2 regions of the Lysinibacillus sp. A4 genome follow, and region 2 is predicted to be linked to the other one. Evidence: a T-box and tRNA genes for the amino acid it is inferred to sense, from the RefSeq annotation. Region 2 holds a T-box; the other holds one or more tRNA genes.

Region 1 (9,592 bases), on a different contig from region 2:
CCAGCACTTTGATGTGTTCCAAACGATGGCCCCTTGGTCAAGTGGTTAAGACACCGCCCTTTCACGGCGGTAACACGGGTTCGAATCCCGTAGGGGTCACCAATTCAATACCCAGATGGAGGATTAGCTCAGCTGGGAGAGCATCTGCCTTACAAGCAGAGGGTCGGCGGTTCGAGCCCGTCATCCTCCACCATTATTTTAACAATATTATAGTATTATCGCGGGGTGGAGCAGTGGTAGCTCGTCGGGCTCATAACCCGAAGGTCGTTGGTTCAAATCCAGCCCCCGCAACCAAATGGTCCCGTGGTGTAGCGGTTAACATGCCTGCCTGTCACGCAGGAGATCGCCGGTTCGATCCCGGTCGGGACCGCCATTTATTTTAAAATATGGGTCAGTAGCTCAGTTGGTAGAGCATTAGATTGAAGCTCTAAGTGTCGGCGGTTCGATTCCGTCCTGACCCATCTTATTTTTTTGCCGGTTTAGCTCAGCAGGTAGAGCAACTGACTTGTAATCAGTAGGTCGTGGGTTCGATTCCTATAGCCGGCACCAGATATTCCCGGAGGGGTAGCGAAGTGGCTAAACGCGGCGGACTGTAAATCCGCTCCTTAGGGTTCGGCGGTTCGAATCCGTCCCCCTCCACCAGTTTTATTATTTTAGGGGCATAGTTCAACGGTAGAATAGAGGTCTCCAAAACCTTTGGTGTGGGTTCGATTCCTACTGCCCCTGCCAATTAATTTTATGGCGATTGTGGCGAAGTGGTTAACGCACCGGATTGTGGTTCCGGCATTCGTGGGTTCGATTCCCATCAGTCGCCCCATCTCATATAAAATTAATAAACATCATAATACAATGGCGATTGTGGCGAAGTGGTTAACGCACCGGATTGTGGTTCCGGCATTCGTGGGTTCGATTCCCATCAGTCGCCCCATTGTTGGGGTATAGCCAAGCGGTAAGGCAACGGATTTTGATTCCGTCATGCCTAGGTTCGAATCCTAGTACCCCAGCCATTTTTGCGGAAGTAGTTCAGTGGTAGAACACCACCTTGCCAAGGTGGGGGTCGCGAGTTCGAACCTCGTCTTCCGCTCCATGTATGACGGCGGCATAGCCAAGTGGTAAGGCACGGGTCTGCAACACCCTTATCACCGGTTCAAATCCGGTTGCCGCCTCCATATTTTAACTGTTAATCGGTTTATCCGATTTTTTTTATCTCCATTATGCCGGTGTGGCGGAATTGGCAGACGCGCACGACTCAAAATCGTGTTCCTTTGGAGTGTCGGTTCGACCCCGACCACCGGTATCATCAAATTAATAAAAATTAAGAAAGCTCATAAATCTTGATATAACAGGGTTTATGAGCTTTTTATATTAGGGGAATTGCAACAGGTTTAGAAAGAGAAGGATTCTTTTTGAAGAAAAGGTCAACGAGAATAAAAAAAGTATAGAAAATTCATTGGAAGAGAATAGTATGAGTTTTAACATAGAAGTTACTCATGGGTTTGAATCTCCAAAGGAATCATTAGAAACATAATTAAAACAAGAATGTTTATATTAGCATTCTTGTTTTTTTATGTGATAAAACATTGTGTGTCAGAACGTTCGCTATGATAGACTAAGCAGTTATGTTTATGTAAAACAGGTAAATTTGTTTTACAAATTTTACAGGGCTTTAGAGGGTAATAAATATCTTTACAATATTTTTCTATAAAGGTTGTGCCATTTTAGACGCCTGAAAAGAATAGGTTTATCCTATAGATTTTAGGTAAAAGACAAAGACATCTGTTTCAACATCAATAATTTTTTGAACTTTGGTGGAGAGAGAATATTTTCTTTTATACATTGATTTTTAGATTTCTATTTTTAAGATCTTTCATGGACCAATAAAACCCTACGAGTTGCATCTTCTAGTTGATTGAAAGTTAACAATCAACTAGAAGGTGCAGTTTTTATATATGTGTTGAGTGATGGACTTGATGTGGATGTAATCGATAGCACAAGAGTTGTCATTTTACTCCACTACATTTATATAATCATAAACGTAATGGAGTAAGTAGAAAAAATACGGTTATGTGGAAGAAAGAAGATGATAAGAGTAAAGAGACTGTTAGAGCTTATGACTGTGTATAGTAGTAATACAGGAACAGTATTAAAGGATTGTTCACAATGTAAAAGAGGAGGAAGTGGTAAAAGGGATGCGTGTAAAAAAATCAAAGTATCTTCTTTCCTATAAAGAAGAGGATGAATATCTAATTATTAATATTTATACGAATCAAATTTACGCACTAGATAAATTTAGTTCATTTATTTGGGAAGAGTTTGATAAAACACCAATAGTCTCTGATATTTCCAAATTAATAGCTAAAAGGACAAATGAAGATATTTTAATTATTCAAAAGGATTTAGATGGATTTTTAAATTCGTTGTCAAAAGGAGGTTTAATTAAATTTGTATAATATTTTATATTTATACAAAGAATTAATATTTTTAGATTTCCAAATACGGAGAAAAGGTTTTGATGAAGTCTTTAGACGCTATATAAAAAAATATACTATAGAGGGTTCTAAAGAGATTTTTACTGAGGAGAATTCTGAAGAGATTTTGGAGTGGTTTATTCTTTTAGACCAAGTTTGCTGTTGGTATCCTAGGAAAGCAGATTGTATACACAAAACGTTAATTGGTTATAAGATACTTCAATCTAAGTATGGTATACCAGTAAACATGGTAATAGGGATAAAAAAATTTCCCTTAGAGGCACATGCCTGGATTCAATATCAGGGCCACAATCTATTTGAAGAAATGGAAAATCTTGATTCGTTGAAAGTGATTATAGATTCAAACTCGTATATGAAGGGAGTTGAACTTAGGTGAATTGGTATGTGTTTGAATTTATGGATAATTCGGAGGGAGAAGTGGATAAAAATGGACATCTTAAGATCAACAGTAAATCAAAAGTAAATTATTTCAACACATCCTCACAGAACTTTGTTTTGAAAGCAGCATATGCTCAAAATACGACCCCATATGTGTTTTTTGAAAATAATGATGTGTTAATAGTGGGAGACATTGTGATATACAATATTTTGAATCATGGTGTATATGAAAATGTTGATTGGACTGAGCAAGAATTACTCACTAATTTAATTTCCCTTTATAACACATTTGGTTTGGATTTTGTGAAGCGTTTAGATGGCGAGTTTTCATTTGTTCTATTTGATAAAAAGAATTTAACATTAATGGCCTGTAGAGATACCTTGGGGGTAAAAAGGCTCTTTTATTTAAAAACCGATACAAAATTAGTAGTTGCGAGCGATATCTTTCTATTGAAAAGTTATCTAAATACACCTGAGTTGAACGGTGTTTACTTTCAAGAATATCTAAATGCAAAAGGAATTGTTGATTCCTATTTAACGCCATATAAAGAGATCTTGCGTTTACCGAGTGGGAATATGTTTGTTTATGAAAATAAGGAAATTAACCTAATAAACTATGTGAATTATGATGAATTATTTTCTGATAAATGGATGATGAAGGAGACAACTATAAATCGGGAAGCGTTAATTGAAGAATTCGAAAGTATTTTGAACAAAGCAGTTTTGAGGAGAGTACGGAAAAGCGAGCGAAATACGGTGTTATTAAGCGGTGGCTTAGACTCAACTACTATTTTTAATGTGTCAAAACGATTGGGGCATAGATACGGAGAAATTAATTCGGTAAGCGTTGTTTTTGATGAATTAAAGGAATGCGATGAAAGTGCATATATAACGGAATTATTAGAACAATATAATTCTAAAGGTACTTTTCTAAATTATGATTCAGTATTGATGTATGAAGATCTTCGGAATAATATATTACGTTTTGACGAACCGTATGCTACTGCTCCTACATGTGAATTTATTTCTCCCTTAATAGAGTCAAGTGTGAACAATAATACATATAGTATCCTAACAGGTTATGGTGGTGACCAACTTTTAACGAATCCGCCGTATTTATTAAGAGATTACGTTAGAGAAGGAAAAATAAAGGATATGTTCGGCGATTTAACTAAATATTGTATGTATACAAATATGTCTGCTTTTAAAGGATTACGTGAGTACATCATTCAACCACATCCTTTTAGTAGAACAACTAAAAATAAACGGAATCATGCTAGAAATTTATTGCATCAAATGTTAAATGCAAAAGCCAATCATTATATGGATAGGGCGATAGGTGGCTTTTATGGTGCGGATATAAAACATCCTTTTTTAGATAGGGAGTTAATTTCTTTTATGATTAAAATCCCTAGTCATATTCTCTTTGATCCCTTCTACACGAAAAAAATTTTAAGAGACTCTCAGAAAAATAAGTTACCTGACAGTATTCGACTGCGTATAAATAAAACATCACACATTGCTCATACATTAAAGAGTATAAGGAAAAATTGGAATTCAATTTATTCTAATGTAAAGTCACCTTTAGTTGTCTCAAAGTTAGGTCTTTGTTCCGAAGAGTTTTGGGAAGAAAATTTATATAAGTGGAGAAATGGTTTGTTGATAGATGAGGCTTTTTTATTACTGTTCTCCATTGAAGTATGGATTATGCAAGAAGTGTAATGAATCAATATTAATAAGGAGGCTGTTAGTGTAGGTGTATTGTGCTATTTCTAAGGGTTGCAGGAGGAAATAATTATGTTAATGACATATAGCAAACCAATGCTTTTAGATAGTGGAAATAGTTCGGAAATCATTAAAGGTCAATGTGGCTGGGGTAAAGAATTGCCATTTTTTGATGAAACAGGTGCTGTAAAAGGTAGTTATAGAAGACGTAAATATAGAACCGAACCATGTTATGGTCCTGGAGTTGTAAATATATGTTACGTTTGTAAGACTGAAACGGTTAGTTGTTCTGCAGAAAAAGATGACTGCTAACTTATAAATAGGTTAATACCAAAACTATTTTATTTATTTCGATGTTAACTGTAATTAATGTTCTACTTTTTTATTACATAAAAGTTGTAACAGGAATGTATAGTCAAGAACAGGTTTTGGTGAAGAGTCTACGATGAATCGTTATGGTTCTATAGCAGAAAATAAATACAAAAACTAAATTTGCCCTATAGTAATAGCACAATACTCCTACAAAATGTGAAATGAACGTTTTCATATTTTTCTAACTGATAAATAAAGTATGACACTAATTTTCGGGATTGTATTTTTGGTTTTCTTTTTTTACAATTTGACAAAATTAAGAAACTGCATTGATTTTCAGCGGAGATTTATACAGATTGAGCAAATAGATTTCCTGGAAAAGGGAAGAACATATTTGATTTCGGATGAAAATAACATTTTTGATAACTTATATGTTTTGAATGCTTTTTATCGTAGAATTTCAAAAAAGAGAGAAGTTATTTTGATAAAAGTGTTATTTGAAAACGATAACGAGATAAAAGTCGAACATTTGATGAAATTAAATCAATTGCAAATTGAAGAAATTCCAGTATTACTATATATGGGTGAAAAATATTATTGGGAAGATATAATGAATTTTTCTTCATAAGGTAAATCTCTTTGAAACAATATAAAATTTTGTGTGTATTTTACTATTAAAATCCTTGTATATTAAAGGATTTTAATAGTGGCTTGAAAGAAAAGGAGTTGACTGAATATCATTATTGTTTATCTGGTTGTAGCAATTATTTTTCTAAAAAACGGATTCAATAAAGTTTTTAAAATTTATCATTATTACGTGGCGATAAATGAAAAAATAACAATATCTCCGATATTCGTAAGCATTTTAGTGAGTTTAGATGTGCTTGTAGGTATCTCCTTATTAATTCAATTTGTGAATGTTTACATATGTATGACCGCTGTAATGTTGCAATTGTTCAATCTTTTTTTACTGTTTAAACCTTCTAAAGGAGGAAAGACACGTAACTGTGGTTGTTTTGAAAACATACCTATCAATATAAATATAAAAAATTTAGGATACAATTATGTGAAATTCACATTAACTTTCTTAATTTTTTTAGGAGAGATACTATGATTTATATTTTTTGTTATGGTTCTGCTTTAGTATTGATACTTTCTGGGATTTCTAAATTAATCTCACATTCAAATACAAAGCAGTTTTTTTTAAAGTATATTCCTATCAATGATATTTTAATTACATTTTTGGCATTGTTATTCCCATTATTTGAAATTGTAATAGGTGTCAGTTTGTTTATTTATGCTCACCCTATACTTTATATTAGTGCCTTATCTTTAATTTTACTCTTTATAATTATTAATTCGTATGCACTTATTAATAAGATAGAAGAGGACTGTAAATGTTTCGGCAATTTAATTCCAACTAAGACAGGACTGGGTGGCTTAATACAAAGTCTATGCATGTTTTTCAGTATAGTGCCACTACTCTATTTTGATAAAGGTAATATGAATATACTTGACTTTGGCAATATATTTTATCTCGTACCTGTTCTTTTATGGTTCATCACTTTAATAATTATTAGAAGAAACGTAGAGGTGGTGTAACGATGGACATGGAAATTTATTATGCTTTCGTCATCATTTCTTGTGTATTAATGCTTAGCATTTTGATTTCATTAAGAACTAGACGAGTGCTAAATGTAGAAAAATGGGGACCGATGGAAAAAAACGTTTTTCCGTTGATTCCATTGAAGAATAAACAATTTGAATCTGTTAAAGTTCAAGATATTATGAATGAGATTAATGTGCAGACTTTAGTATTTATTGATAGTCAGTGTTCTGCTTGTAAAGCAACATTAAAAAAACTCAATTTTTTAATTCCTGTTAAAAAAGAAAAGTATATTTTTATAGCAACGGATACGATAGAAAATCGGGATAACCTGAGCTATTTAGAGGATGAATATATTTATTTTATAGAAGAAGAAATTCTTTCTAATCAGTTAAAAATAGATGTCTTTCCAATGTATCTAGTTTTGAATACTAATAATTTTGTAGTAGAGAAGAAAGGAATCGCAAGTTTAGAAAATCTTTTGGATGTGAATGACTATGAAGTTGAATGAATTAAAATTCCATGAGAAAGATCGACCTGTTAGAGACTTTTTCTATTCACAGTATTTTTATTTGAAAAATATTTGGAGAGAACAAAAGAGCATATTTCTTTTTTTAACTATTTTAAGCATAATAACTTCTATTATGTTACCTTTAGAAATTTTGCTACAGAAAAGGTTGATAGATCAACTAACGGTGGTGCAGAAAATTCCTAATGAATTGGGGTTTGTGTTAGTTCTCCTTGTAGCAATAACGTTTCTTAGTCTATTTGGACAACTATCTGGAAAAATTCAAGATTATCTATTTCGAAAAATTTCTTTAAGAGTGAATTATTTATTTAAAGCGATGTTAAACAAAAAAGTAACTAGCGTTTCTTTAGAAAACTTTGAGTCTAGCTTTTTTTACAATCAAGTGAATCTGGCAGCCAAAGCATTGGAAGGAAATGGGTTAGGTACAACATATTCTTTTTTGCAGATCATTACAAGTGTATTTTCGTTATTTTCAGTTTTTGCGATTTTAATGGCTATTCATTGGACATTACCTTTAACTGTGCTTTTATCAACAATTCCCGGGGTTGTCATTGTTTTTTTTAGCAAACTTAAAAATTATAAAGTTGAAAAAAACGTTGTATTTAAAGAAAGAGAGCTTTCTTATACAGAATCCCTTTTTTTTGACAAAAGCTATTTAAAGGAAATTAAAGTGTATACATTGAGTGATTATTTACTGGAAAAATGGAAAAAACTTTATTTTTATACGATGAACAAGAGACTTGAAGTGACAAAGTGGGAACTGAAAAATAGTGCAGTGATGATACTATTTGTAGGAGTTATCAATACAGGTGTATCTGTATTCTTCGTTTATCAACTAGTAGAGAACGCTTTAACAATAGGGAGTTATGTGGCGTTAACTGCAGCTATAATTACTTTACAGGGCATTTTTGCTCAAATTGGTGCACATATAGCTTCTATTTTTGAAGCAGCTATTTATAATAATGCATTAATCAAGTTGTTGAAAATAGAACATTTTGATGACGAAAAGAGAGAAGAAATTAATTCTATTGAAACGATTGATATTAAAAATGGCACTTTCAACTATTCTTATTCTGATATTTCAGCTTTTTCAAAATTGAACTTTTCAATACGAAGAGGAGAAAAAATTTCGATTGTAGGTGGAAACGGTTCAGGGAAAACAACACTCGCCCATTGTTTAGTAGGATTATTCAATTTGACAGAAGGAACGATTTTAGTAAATGGAGAAAATATGACCGACATTGATAAATCTAGTTTACATAAACAAGTTGCTGTTGTTTTTCAAACATTCCCTAAATATATGTATTCCTTAAGAGAAAATATTGGTTTTGGCAATGTAGATGACATGGAGAATGACCAGAAAATATGGGATGTCATAAGAAAAGTAGGATTGGGACATAAATTATCAATCCATAATGTTGACTTAGATACTTATTTATCTAAAGAAATGGATGGCGGAATTGATCTATCTGGGGGAGAATGGCAAAAAATAGCTTTAGGACGAGCGCTAATGAAGGATGTTAGTTTGATTTTGTTGGATGAACCTACAGCGTCATTAGATCCTCATTCAGAATTAAAAACACTTGAATTATTTGATAGCATGACAGATGATAAAACAACGATTACGATTACACATAGAATCGGACCCACGAAATTATCAGATAAGATTATCGTAATGGATAAGGGGAAAATTGAAGAAATTGGTACTTTTGATGAATTAATAAATAATAAAGGATTATTTTATCGTATGCATCAAGCCCAATCCAAATGGTATGAGCGAAAGGAGCATTTTCATGAAACCGTTGAAACTACATGAGACACAAAATATGAAAGAAACCCCATTAGTAGTGATGAAAAATGTGTCAAAGGAATTTCAGTCAAAGGATTTTATTGTACAAGCACTAGATACAATCAATTGTGAAATTTACCAAAACGAAATCGTAGCAATAATGGGTACGAGTGGTTCAGGGAAAAGTACATTACTTAATATTTTAGCTGCTTTAGACAAACCTACACATGGGGAATTAATGTTTCAAGGTGTACCAATGATTGAGCAATTTCAAGAACCGATAGCATCGGAATTTAGAAAACGAAATATAGGTTTTATATTTCAAAATTTTAACTTATTAGATGAATTGACGGTATCAGATAATGTGGCTCTGCCTTTAATTTTGCTAGATGAGGACTCTAAAAAAATTGCGCAAAAGGTGAAAGATGTTTTAACAAAAATGTCAATTAGTGATTTAGCTGTGAAGAAACCACATGAATTATCTGGTGGGCAAAAACAACGAGTGGCTATAGCACGAGCGATTATTGCCAATCCGCTATTATTACTGGCAGATGAGCCAACAGGGGCCTTAGATGTGAATACAACTAATGATATTTTAACAACACTTGTTCAATTGAAAAATCTAACAAATCAAACAATTATATTGGTAACACATGATCCACATGTATCGACTTATGCTGATCGTGTACTATTCTTTCATAAAGGGAAATTAGTAGATAGTTATATCAATCAAGTAAATAGCGATAATTTATCGATGATTTTTG
Region 2 (9,592 bases):
AATCTGTACGCTCTAGGTCAGATTTCATTTTAACTTTCTCTAAATAAGTCTCAACAGCTTGGCGTTGGTCAGCTGTTGTTATTTGTTCCACTAATTTATGCTCTGGCGCAAGCACACAGTATGTAGCACCAAATAATGTATCAGGGCGCGTTGTGAAAACTGTGAAGTTTTGATCTGAACCGTCAATGGCAAATGTCACTTCTGCCCCTTCTGAACGGCCAATCCAATTGCGTTGCATATCTTTAATAGATTCAGGCCAATCAACTTCTTCTAGGTCATCGATTAAACGATCAGCATAGGCTGTAATTTTAAGCATCCATTGCTTCATTGGTCTGCGTTCTACTGGATGACCACCACGCTCTGATTTCCCATCAATTACTTCTTCGTTAGCTAATACCGTGCCAAGTGCTGGACACCAGTTAACAGCTACTTCATCCACATAGGCTAAACCTTTCTTATAAAGCTGGATAAAAATCCATTGTGTCCATTTATAATATTCTGGATCAGTTGTGTTAATTTCGCGATCCCAATCATAGCTGAAGCCTAGCTCTTGAATTTGACGTTTAAATGTTGCAATATTTTTAGCTGTAAATTCAGCTGGATCATTCCCTGTATCAAGTGCATATTGTTCTGCTGGTAAACCAAAAGCATCCCAGCCCATTGGATGAAGTACATTATAGCCTTGCATACGTTTAAAGCGCGATAGAATATCAGTTGCCGTATAGCCCTCTGGATGGCCTACATGAAGTCCTGCGCCTGATGGATATGGGAACATATCTAATGCATAAAATTTAGGCTTTGCTGTTTCATTTTCAGTTTTAAATGTTTTGTTATCAGCCCAGTATTGCTGCCACTTTTTTTCAATTTGTTCATGATTAAAACTCATTTTTTTTCCTCCTTCGATTGATCGTGCTGCTCTCCATTATAATTGACAAAATATTTAAAAAATAAAAAAACTCGCCCCTATCTTATAGAAGGGACGAGAGAATTTGTACTCCCGCGGTACCACCCAAATTAGTGATTACACTCGGCTCAAGCTTCCTTAACGCGGAAGAAACGACACACGCTGTTTCACGCGGGCAGACTCAGAAGGCGAGTTCAACTTGCATTCTTACTAGCTTCCACCAACCGCTAGCTCTCTAAAAAGAACCACAAATTTACTATTCCTCATCACAGTCTTTACATGATATTGCATTTATTCTAATGGAAAGTATTGAAAAGCACAAGCCTTTGTTTACAGCTTACCCATTACTGAACAATTAAATCCTTTTCTTCCTTAGACTTTGATAAATCCTTACATTCATGAAAAGCAAAATGCTGACAACCAATGCATTGATTGGCGTTCAAATAATGGAAAGCTTTTGTAATCGCTTCTCCTGTATGCTGAAAAAAATGTTGCGCGCCTATTTTATCGTAAAGACCATTGTGCTGAAGAGCACCCTTTAAATCACCTTGCACACCCGTTACCAAAATAGTACCGCCCTGTGCTTTATAATTTTCTATGATATTACTAAAATATGCTTCTCCAGTAGAATCCATAAAGGGCACTTTCCCCATCCGTAATATCAAAACTCTTGGTTGCTGATGCAGAGTACTTTCAATCGTTTGCTCAAACATTTGTGCAGCACCAAAAAACAACGGCCCTTCAATGGTGTACATACTAATTTGCGGGCAATCATGCTGCTGATGCACTACATGTGGCTGTACCTTTTCACTTTTATTTGAATGATCTGGAAGTACTTTTGTAACAACAAGCTTTTCACTCATGCGTTTCGCAAATAATAGCACAGCCAGCACAAGCCCAACCTCAACTGCTAACGTAAGACTAGTGAATACCGTTAATAAAAAGGTAATCAATAATACCAGTGAGTCGCCTGATTTTAATTTTGCGATATGTGAGAAATGATGTCGTTCACTCATATTCCAAGCTACGACCATCAGTACCGGAGCCATGCTTGCTAACGGAATATGAGATGCATATGGAGCTAATAACAATAATGTGATTAAAACAAACACACCATGAATGATACCCGACATAGGGGATACTGCTCCTGTTTTGATATTGGTCGCTGTGCGTGCAATAGCACCTGTTGCTGGAATACCACCGAATAAAGGCGTCACAATATTAGCAATTCCCTGACCAATTAACTCACGATTACTGTTATGCTTACTATTTGTCATCCCATCCGCCACAACTGCCGATAATAGAGACTCAATACCACCTAGCATTGCAATGACAAACGCTGGACCAATAAGTTGTTGTAATCGTTCGAGCGTGATGTTCGGTAAGGCGAAATGAGGTAATGTATTAGGAATTTGCCCATAGGCCGTTGCAATGGTAGCAACTTGTCCTGAAAAGAAGAAGGTTGCTATAAGTGTAGAGACAACGATACCCGCTAATGCTCCAGGAACCTTTGGAAAAAACTTTGGTGTTATCACGATTGTCACCAAGCATACCGCGGCAGTAAGAATACTATACGTATTTGTCGTATCAAGCTGCTTAATAATTTCCTGTATGTTGGCGATAAAATATTCATGCCTTTTAACATTTGTGAGCCCTAGAAAGTTAGCGATTTGACCTGTAAAAATAATCACTGCTATCCCTGCTGTAAAACCAACTGTTACAGGACGTGGAATAAACTTAATTAAAGTCCCTAACTTAAAAAAGCCCATGACACAAAGCAATACCCCTGCCATTAAACCCGCTAGTAATAAATCTTCATAGCCATAGGTAAGAACAATCCCCAATAGAATTGGCACAAACGCCCCCGTAGGCCCACCTATTTGATATTTGGAACCTCCAAAGAGAGAAATAAGAATACCTGCAATGCAAGCTGTATAAATCCCATATTCAGGTTTCACACCCGATGCTATGGCAAAGGACATGGCAAGTGGAATAGCAACGATTCCCACAATAATCCCTGACAATAAATCCTTCTTTACATGTTGAACTGAATATCCTTCAAAGCGTCCTGTAAACAGTGACTTCATAGATAAATCTTCCCTTCGAAATAATAAGCAAAGCTCAATTTGTCATCATCATTGATTTACTTATTCTCTTCGTCACCTTCATTACTCGTCATTTCCTCTAATCTAGAAATGGTATTAACCAAATGGTTATTAAAAATATCCTTTGCCACCCCAAGTAATGCACCAATCATTGGGTCACTTAAAGAATAGTAAACTTTTTTCCCTTCCTTCACGCCATAAACAATATTTTTAGCACGCAATACACTTAATTGCTGAGAAACAGCAGAACCCTCTTTCTCCAAGCAATCTTGAATCTCATTGACACTTTTCTGTCCATCTACAAGGAGTTCAAGTATTCGGATGCGTAACGGATGTGCTAATGCTTTGAAAAAATCCGCTTTAAACTGTTGTAAGCCCTCTTCCATAAAAAAACCCCTCCATATAACTACATATTCAAATATTTGAATATGTATGATTGTAATCCTGTCACAACATTTTTTCAATATCTGCTATAAAAAAAGAACAAAAACAAGTACTTAATACTCGTTTTTGCTCTTTTCAGTGCGACATTATTAATCTGCTACTATTTTGTTCTTCTTTAAAGGATAATCGTATGTTAAACATGGAATAATCGCCAATAGTACAATAACTACTAATGTTAAAACAAGAGGAATCATGCCAAATTGATCCACCATAATACCGCCAAATAGTGGACCAATCATCCGTCCTCCAGTGGCAGCACTATTGATAATGCCTTGATAGAACCCTTGTCGACCTTTTGGTGCCAGTTGATTAGCAATCGTTGGTAACGCTGGCGTATAAAACATTTCGCCAAATGTTAAGACAAGCATCGCTGCTCCAAACATTTTAAAATCGTTTGCAAAGGCAATAATACCAAAGGAAAGTGCAATCAGCGTTACACCAAATACTAACTGACGTTTTAAATTGTGTTCCCACCGCTTTACGAGCGGTGCAATGAGCGGTTGCCCAATGACAATTAGAAGACCGTTGATTGTCCAAAGTAAGCTATATTGCTTTAATCCCAATCCTAAATCTTGTGTATAAGATGAAATGGTTGCACTCCATTGAGAATATGCTAGCCAGCATAAAACGGAGGATGCACTAATTATTAACAAAGCATAGAAAGGTGCCTTGTTTACGATTCGCTTACTTTCGCTCAAGACATTTTTAGGTGCAATACTGCCCGCCTCCAAACGCTTAAATGTAAATAAGGCAATGAAAAAGAATAAAATATACATACCTAAATTCACTTTAAACACATAGTCAAATTGATAATCTGCCACTATACCGGCAAGGGCAGGACCTACGGCAACACCGACATTTTGTGCTAAATAGATAGTATTAAAAGCCTTACGTCCACCTTCTGGCCAGGCAGCCCCAGCTAAGGCAAACATACCTGGGAAAACAATACCCCCACTAAAGCCTAGTATCGTTAAAAACCACACATAATGTGGCCAACCGTGCCAAATTGTTAAGCCAATTAATGAAGCAATCGTTAACAGGATACCAAGCATAATAGCTTTATAGCCACCAATTCTATCAAATAAGTAACCACCTAATAGATTACCTAATACTCCAGCAGCAGAATTCAGCATTAAGACAAAACCAGCCATAGCTAAAGATTTGCCTAAATAATCATGCATATAAATGGCATTCAAAGGCCATAAAAAAGAGTTGCCTGTTGTGTTCACAAGCATTCCGATAATTAAAAACCAAACACGTTTTGGCATAGGATGACCTCCATTATTTCGCTTCTCTAAATAGTTAGTGTATGCTGAAATACTTAAAAGTACAAGGAAAATAATTTTACCTTTTTTACAAGACTTCTATCCTATTTTCAATCGTATTTAGTTTTGTTCCTTTCCATTTTTCTTTATCCAAATCATGATATTACCCTTACCCCATGACGGAACGAAATGCACATGATAGAATAGAGCGTTAGAGGAGTGAAATAAATGACAGAGACGAATTTTCCTTTTCCTTCAGAGGGGAAAAGATACTATACATGGAATCGCTATTTACGTGACCAATTTGGTCATAAAGTTTTTAAAGTGGCATTAGATGCAGGATTTGATTGCCCTAACCGCGACGGCACAGTTGCTTTCGGTGGCTGTACATTTTGCAGTGCTGCAGGTTCTGGTGATTTTGCTGGTAATAAGGTAGATCCAATTGATGTTCAATTTGCTGAAATCCGAGACAAAATGCACCAGAAATGGAAGGATGGCAAATACATGGCCTATTTCCAAGCCTACACAAATACACATGCCCCTTTGCCAGTTTTAAAAGAAAAATTTGAAGCAGCTTTAGCGCAAGAAGGTGTAGTAGGTCTTTCTATTGCTACTCGTCCTGACTGTTTACCTGATGATGTTGTCGAATATTTAGCAGAGCTAAATGAGCGGACGTATTTATGGATTGAGCTCGGTCTACAAACGGTGCATGAGAAAACGGCTAATCTTATTAATCGTGCCCATGATTATGCAACGTATGTGGAAGGCGTTGAAAAATTGCGTAAGCATGGCATTCGTGTTTGCTCACATATCATTAACGGATTGCCTCTCGAAGACTATGACATGATGATGGAAACGGCACGAGCAGTTGCACAATTAGATGTCCAAGGCATTAAAATCCACTTACTTCATCTATTAAAAGGAACGCCTATGGTGAAGCAATATGAAAAAGGTATGTTAGAATTTTTAGATCAAGATGTGTATACAAAACTAGTAGCAGACCAATTAGAAATTTTACCACCAGAGATGGTCATTCATCGTATTACAGGTGATGGACCGATTGATTTAATGATTGGACCCATGTGGAGTGTTAATAAATGGGAAGTACTGAATGGCATTGATGCTGAGCTTGAACGTCGAGGTAGTTGGCAAGGGAAGTTGTATAAGGCAGAGGTTATGAAATGATACTACAACGCGTTTTACAATATGCCCAGCAGTTATTAAAAGATAATATAAAAGAGGGAGATACAGTTGTGGATGCAACTGCTGGAAACGGCCATGACACATTGTTTCTGGCACAGCTTGTTGGGGATGAAGGGCAAGTTTATGCCTTTGATGTCCAAAAAGAGGCGGTTGACGCGACACTCCTCCGACTTTTAGATCATGGTTTAGAACATCGAGCACTCGTTTTAAATAAAGGGCATGAAGAAGTTACACAGTTTGTTCACAAGCCAGTAACTGCGGCAATCTTCAATCTCGGCTATTTACCTGGTAGCAACCATGATATTATTACAAGACCTAATACAACAATCCAAGCCATTGAGAATATATTAAAGCTCTTAAAAGTGGGCGGTTTGATTGTTCTTGTTATTTATCATGGTCATCCAGGTGGAAAAGAAGAGCGTGATAAGGTCATTGATTATGTAAGCCAACTGCCACAAAAATATGTTCATGTCTTAAAGTATGCATTTCTGAATCAACAAAATGATCCACCCTTCGTCATTGCATTAGAGAAAATGAAAGAATATCCTATTCAATAATGACATGCTAAAAGGCGATCAGCTAGTTTCTATCAAACTAGCTGATCGCCTTGCTCTTTATCTACTTGTTATTGCGTTTTTCATTATAGTCAACCCAGAAATCTGCACCTTTAATTCCTAGTTTACGAGGATCAAAGACTGGGTCTTTTCCTTCTTTTTTCTGTTTCTCGTAATCTTTTAATGCGATAATAGCTGGTTTCATGATAATTAAAATAGCTATAACGTTAATCCAAACCATCAAACCAAGACCTACATCTCCCATTGCCCATGCTAGACCAGACGTACGGATTGTACCATAAAAGGCTGCAACTAAAATGGCAATTTTCGCAATCCAAATGAATATCTTTTCTGTGCTACCTCTAAATAAATAAGCGACATTTGTCTCTGCAATATAGTAGTAAGCCATGATTGTTGTAAAGGCAAAGAAGAATAACGCAATGGCTACAAATGGAGCACCAAAGCCAGGTAATGATGAGTCAACTGCATATTGTGTATAGGCTGCACCCGCTTCAATACTTTTCGCAAAAGTCATTTGCTCATCACCAGCTAATCCACCACTATTGAATTCTCCAACATGAATAAATGGATCTGCTCCCTCAGCTGCCTTTTCATCTTGTACATTGTACATCCCCGTAAATAAAATCATAAATGCGGTAGCAGAACAAATTAATAATGTATCAATATACACAGATGCTGCTTGAACAATTCCTTGCTTAGCAGGATGTGATACTTCCGCAGCTGCCGCAGGGTGGGCCCCAGTTCCTTGACCAGCTTCATTGGAGTAAATTCCACGTTTAACACCCCAAGCAATCGCTGAACCAATAACCCCGCCAAAAATTTCTTGAGCACCAAATGCACTAGAAAAAATTAATCCGATAACCGTTGGTACTTGTGAAATATTCATAAAAATAATGATAATGGCCATAATGATATAGGCTAATGCCATAAACGGTACAATAATCTGGGCAGCGTTTGCAATTGATTTAATACCACCAATGATAATAGCACCTAGTAACACAACAATTATAAGTCCTGTGATCCATGTATCCAAACCGAAAGCGTTTTCAACAGCACCTGCGATGGCATTCGACTGCACACCAGGCATCAAAATTAACATTGCTATTAAAGCCGCCACAGCAAAAATAACTGCAAACCATTTTTGGCCCATTCCTTTTTCTATGTAAAAGGCCGGTCCACCACGATATTCTGTATCTTTCTCTTCTTTATAGATTTGAGCTAATGTTGACTCTACATACGCGGTAGCCGCACCTATGAAAGCGATTGCCCACATCCAAAAGACAGCACCAGGTCCTCCCATTCCAATCGCTGTCGCAGTACCAGCAATATTACCTGTACCTACACGTCCTGATAATGCGATAGACATTGCTTGGAATGAAGATATTCCCTTTTCTGACTTCTCCCCTTTAAACATTAAAACAAACATATCTTTAATGTGCCTTACTTGTAGGAACCTTGTAATAATTGAGAAAAATAACCCAATTAATAAGATGCCATAAATAAACCATGGTCCCCATAAAATACCATTCAACTTCTCTACAATTACATCCATTTTACCCCTCCAATTTGAATTACCTTACTTTAAGTCATTATAGTATTACACTTTTCTGAAAATTACAATATTATTTTTAAGTAACAATATTTAAGTAAGTAACCTAGTAAATGGAAGGGTATAAACCTATTTAATTATATAACCAATTCTTCGAAGAGCATTATTAATAAAATCTCGTATATACATAAAAATCTCTTCGCGCTCTCCCTCATGAAATAAATTATGATAACAATTTGCCCATTCTTTAAACTGAAATTCCGTGAATTCCTGTTGATGAAGCCAATTTCGAGTTTGGCGAGTGTCCGTAATTTTATCCTTCTCAGCTGTCATAATTAGCATTGGCATATTAGGCATTTCACCTTTAGGCAGCATCACTAAATTTTTCATCATCTGCTGAAGTTCTCGATACCATTTCACAGAAACAACAGACATGAGCGGTACATCATCTTTCATTTCTTCTCTGCCTTCAACACTACGCGTTAATTTCTCTAATGTAATATCATGTGTCAATTTAACATTGGCCGTTAACGCACTTAGACTTGTTAAAGCATTTGTTAATTTACCTGGTAATAGCTTTAGTTGCAACCAAGGTGATGTTAAAATAATGCCTGCACATTCATATTGTCTCTTTTGCAGTGTATGGAGGATTAATGTTGCACCTAGTCCATGCCCTATTACAAAGGTTGGTAAATTATATGAAAAAGCATTTTCAATCAGGTTTCTTGTATACTTATTGTACAATTTGAAGTCTTCATCATGGACTCGAGCAAACCTTGCATTACCCCCATGATTCGGTAAATCTCCCATGACTATGTGGAAGCCTTCTAATCTTAATTTCTCTATCAGCCATGCATACCAACGGTGATTTTCATAAGCACCATGAAGAATAGCAATCACAGCTTTTGCTTGTCCATCAGCTTCCCATTTCCACATTACATAGTCCTCCTAAAAAATAATTACACTTTGATTATATCGAAATAAATAGCACATTTTAATTTTATATTTCCATAAAGTTGCGTATTTGATACGATAATACTACATTATAGAAAGAAAAGAGGCGATTTTCATGATTTATCCATTTAAAGATAAAACGCCAAAGATCGATCCGTCTGTTTTCATTGCTGATTACGCAACTGTTACGGGCGACGTAACAATTGGCGCCGAAACAACCATTTGGTTTAATACGGTTATTCGTGGTGATGTTTCCCCAACGATTATTGGTAAACGTGTCAGTATCCAGGATCTTTGCTGTTTACACCAAAGCCCAAAATATCCGCTCATTATTGAAGATGAGGTAACAGTTGGACACCAAGTCACTTTACATAGTTGTACAATTCGCAAAAATGCCTTAATTGGTATGGGATCCATTATTTTAGACGGAGCTGAGATTGGAGAAGGTGCATTTATTGGAGCTGGAAGCCTAGTACCTCCTGGTAAAGTCATTCCTCCAAATAGTTTAGCATTAGGTCGTCCAGCAAAAGTTGTCCGAGAATTAAATGCTGAAGATAAAGAGGATATGGAACGCATCGTACGAGAATACGCAG

The links. A T-box is a leader RNA that pairs with one kind of tRNA and senses whether it is charged. The one in region 2 lies ahead of leuS (leucine--tRNA ligase), so its partner is inferred to be a tRNA-Leu.
Region 1: it has a tRNA-Leu gene. The T-box ahead of leuS (leucine--tRNA ligase) is inferred to sense a tRNA for this amino acid. The anticodon was not compared.

The regions. Positions count from the first base shown of each region.
Region 1 is NZ_JANWTB010000009.1:541-10,132, forward strand. It holds tRNA gene NY607_RS17335 (tRNA-Ser) at 1-3, shown strand, start outside; tRNA gene NY607_RS17340 (tRNA-Glu) at 28-102, shown strand; tRNA gene NY607_RS17345 (tRNA-Val) at 118-193, shown strand; tRNA gene NY607_RS17350 (tRNA-Met) at 220-294, shown strand; tRNA gene NY607_RS17355 (tRNA-Asp) at 298-373, shown strand; tRNA gene NY607_RS17360 (tRNA-Phe) at 389-461, shown strand; tRNA gene NY607_RS17365 (tRNA-Thr) at 474-549, shown strand; tRNA gene NY607_RS17370 (tRNA-Tyr) at 559-642, shown strand; tRNA gene NY607_RS17375 (tRNA-Trp) at 656-729, shown strand; tRNA gene NY607_RS17380 (tRNA-His) at 742-817, shown strand; tRNA gene NY607_RS17385 (tRNA-His) at 853-928, shown strand; tRNA gene NY607_RS17390 (tRNA-Gln) at 933-1,007, shown strand; tRNA gene NY607_RS17395 (tRNA-Gly) at 1,013-1,087, shown strand; tRNA gene NY607_RS17400 (tRNA-Cys) at 1,096-1,169, shown strand; tRNA gene NY607_RS17405 (tRNA-Leu) at 1,217-1,297, shown strand; gene NY607_RS17410 (PqqD family protein) at 2,190-2,450, shown strand; gene NY607_RS17415 (lasso peptide biosynthesis B2 protein) at 2,443-2,865, shown strand; gene NY607_RS17420 (asparagine synthase-related protein) at 2,862-4,589, shown strand; gene NY607_RS17425 (hypothetical protein) at 4,665-4,904, shown strand; gene NY607_RS17430 (hypothetical protein) at 5,299-5,532, shown strand; gene NY607_RS24345 (hypothetical protein) at 5,656-6,018, shown strand; gene NY607_RS17435 (MauE/DoxX family redox-associated membrane protein) at 6,015-6,506, shown strand; gene NY607_RS17440 (hypothetical protein) at 6,509-7,021, shown strand; gene NY607_RS17445 (ABC transporter ATP-binding protein) at 7,008-8,855, shown strand; gene NY607_RS17450 (ABC transporter ATP-binding protein) at 8,833-9,592, shown strand, end outside.
Region 2 is NZ_JANWTB010000003.1:569,356-578,947, forward strand. It holds gene leuS (leucine--tRNA ligase) at 1-886, opposite strand, end outside; T-box leader at 973-1,183, opposite strand; gene NY607_RS08185 (SulP family inorganic anion transporter) at 1,249-2,991, opposite strand; gene NY607_RS08190 (ArsR/SmtB family transcription factor) at 3,048-3,395, opposite strand; gene NY607_RS08195 (MDR family MFS transporter) at 3,543-4,721, opposite strand; gene mnmL (tRNA modification radical SAM protein MnmL/YtqA) at 4,947-5,903, shown strand; gene mnmM (tRNA 5-(aminomethyl)-2-thiouridylate-methyltransferase MnmM) at 5,900-6,478, shown strand; gene NY607_RS08210 (alanine/glycine:cation symporter family protein) at 6,540-8,048, opposite strand; gene NY607_RS08215 (alpha/beta hydrolase) at 8,175-8,981, opposite strand; gene NY607_RS08220 (gamma carbonic anhydrase) at 9,115-9,592, shown strand, end outside.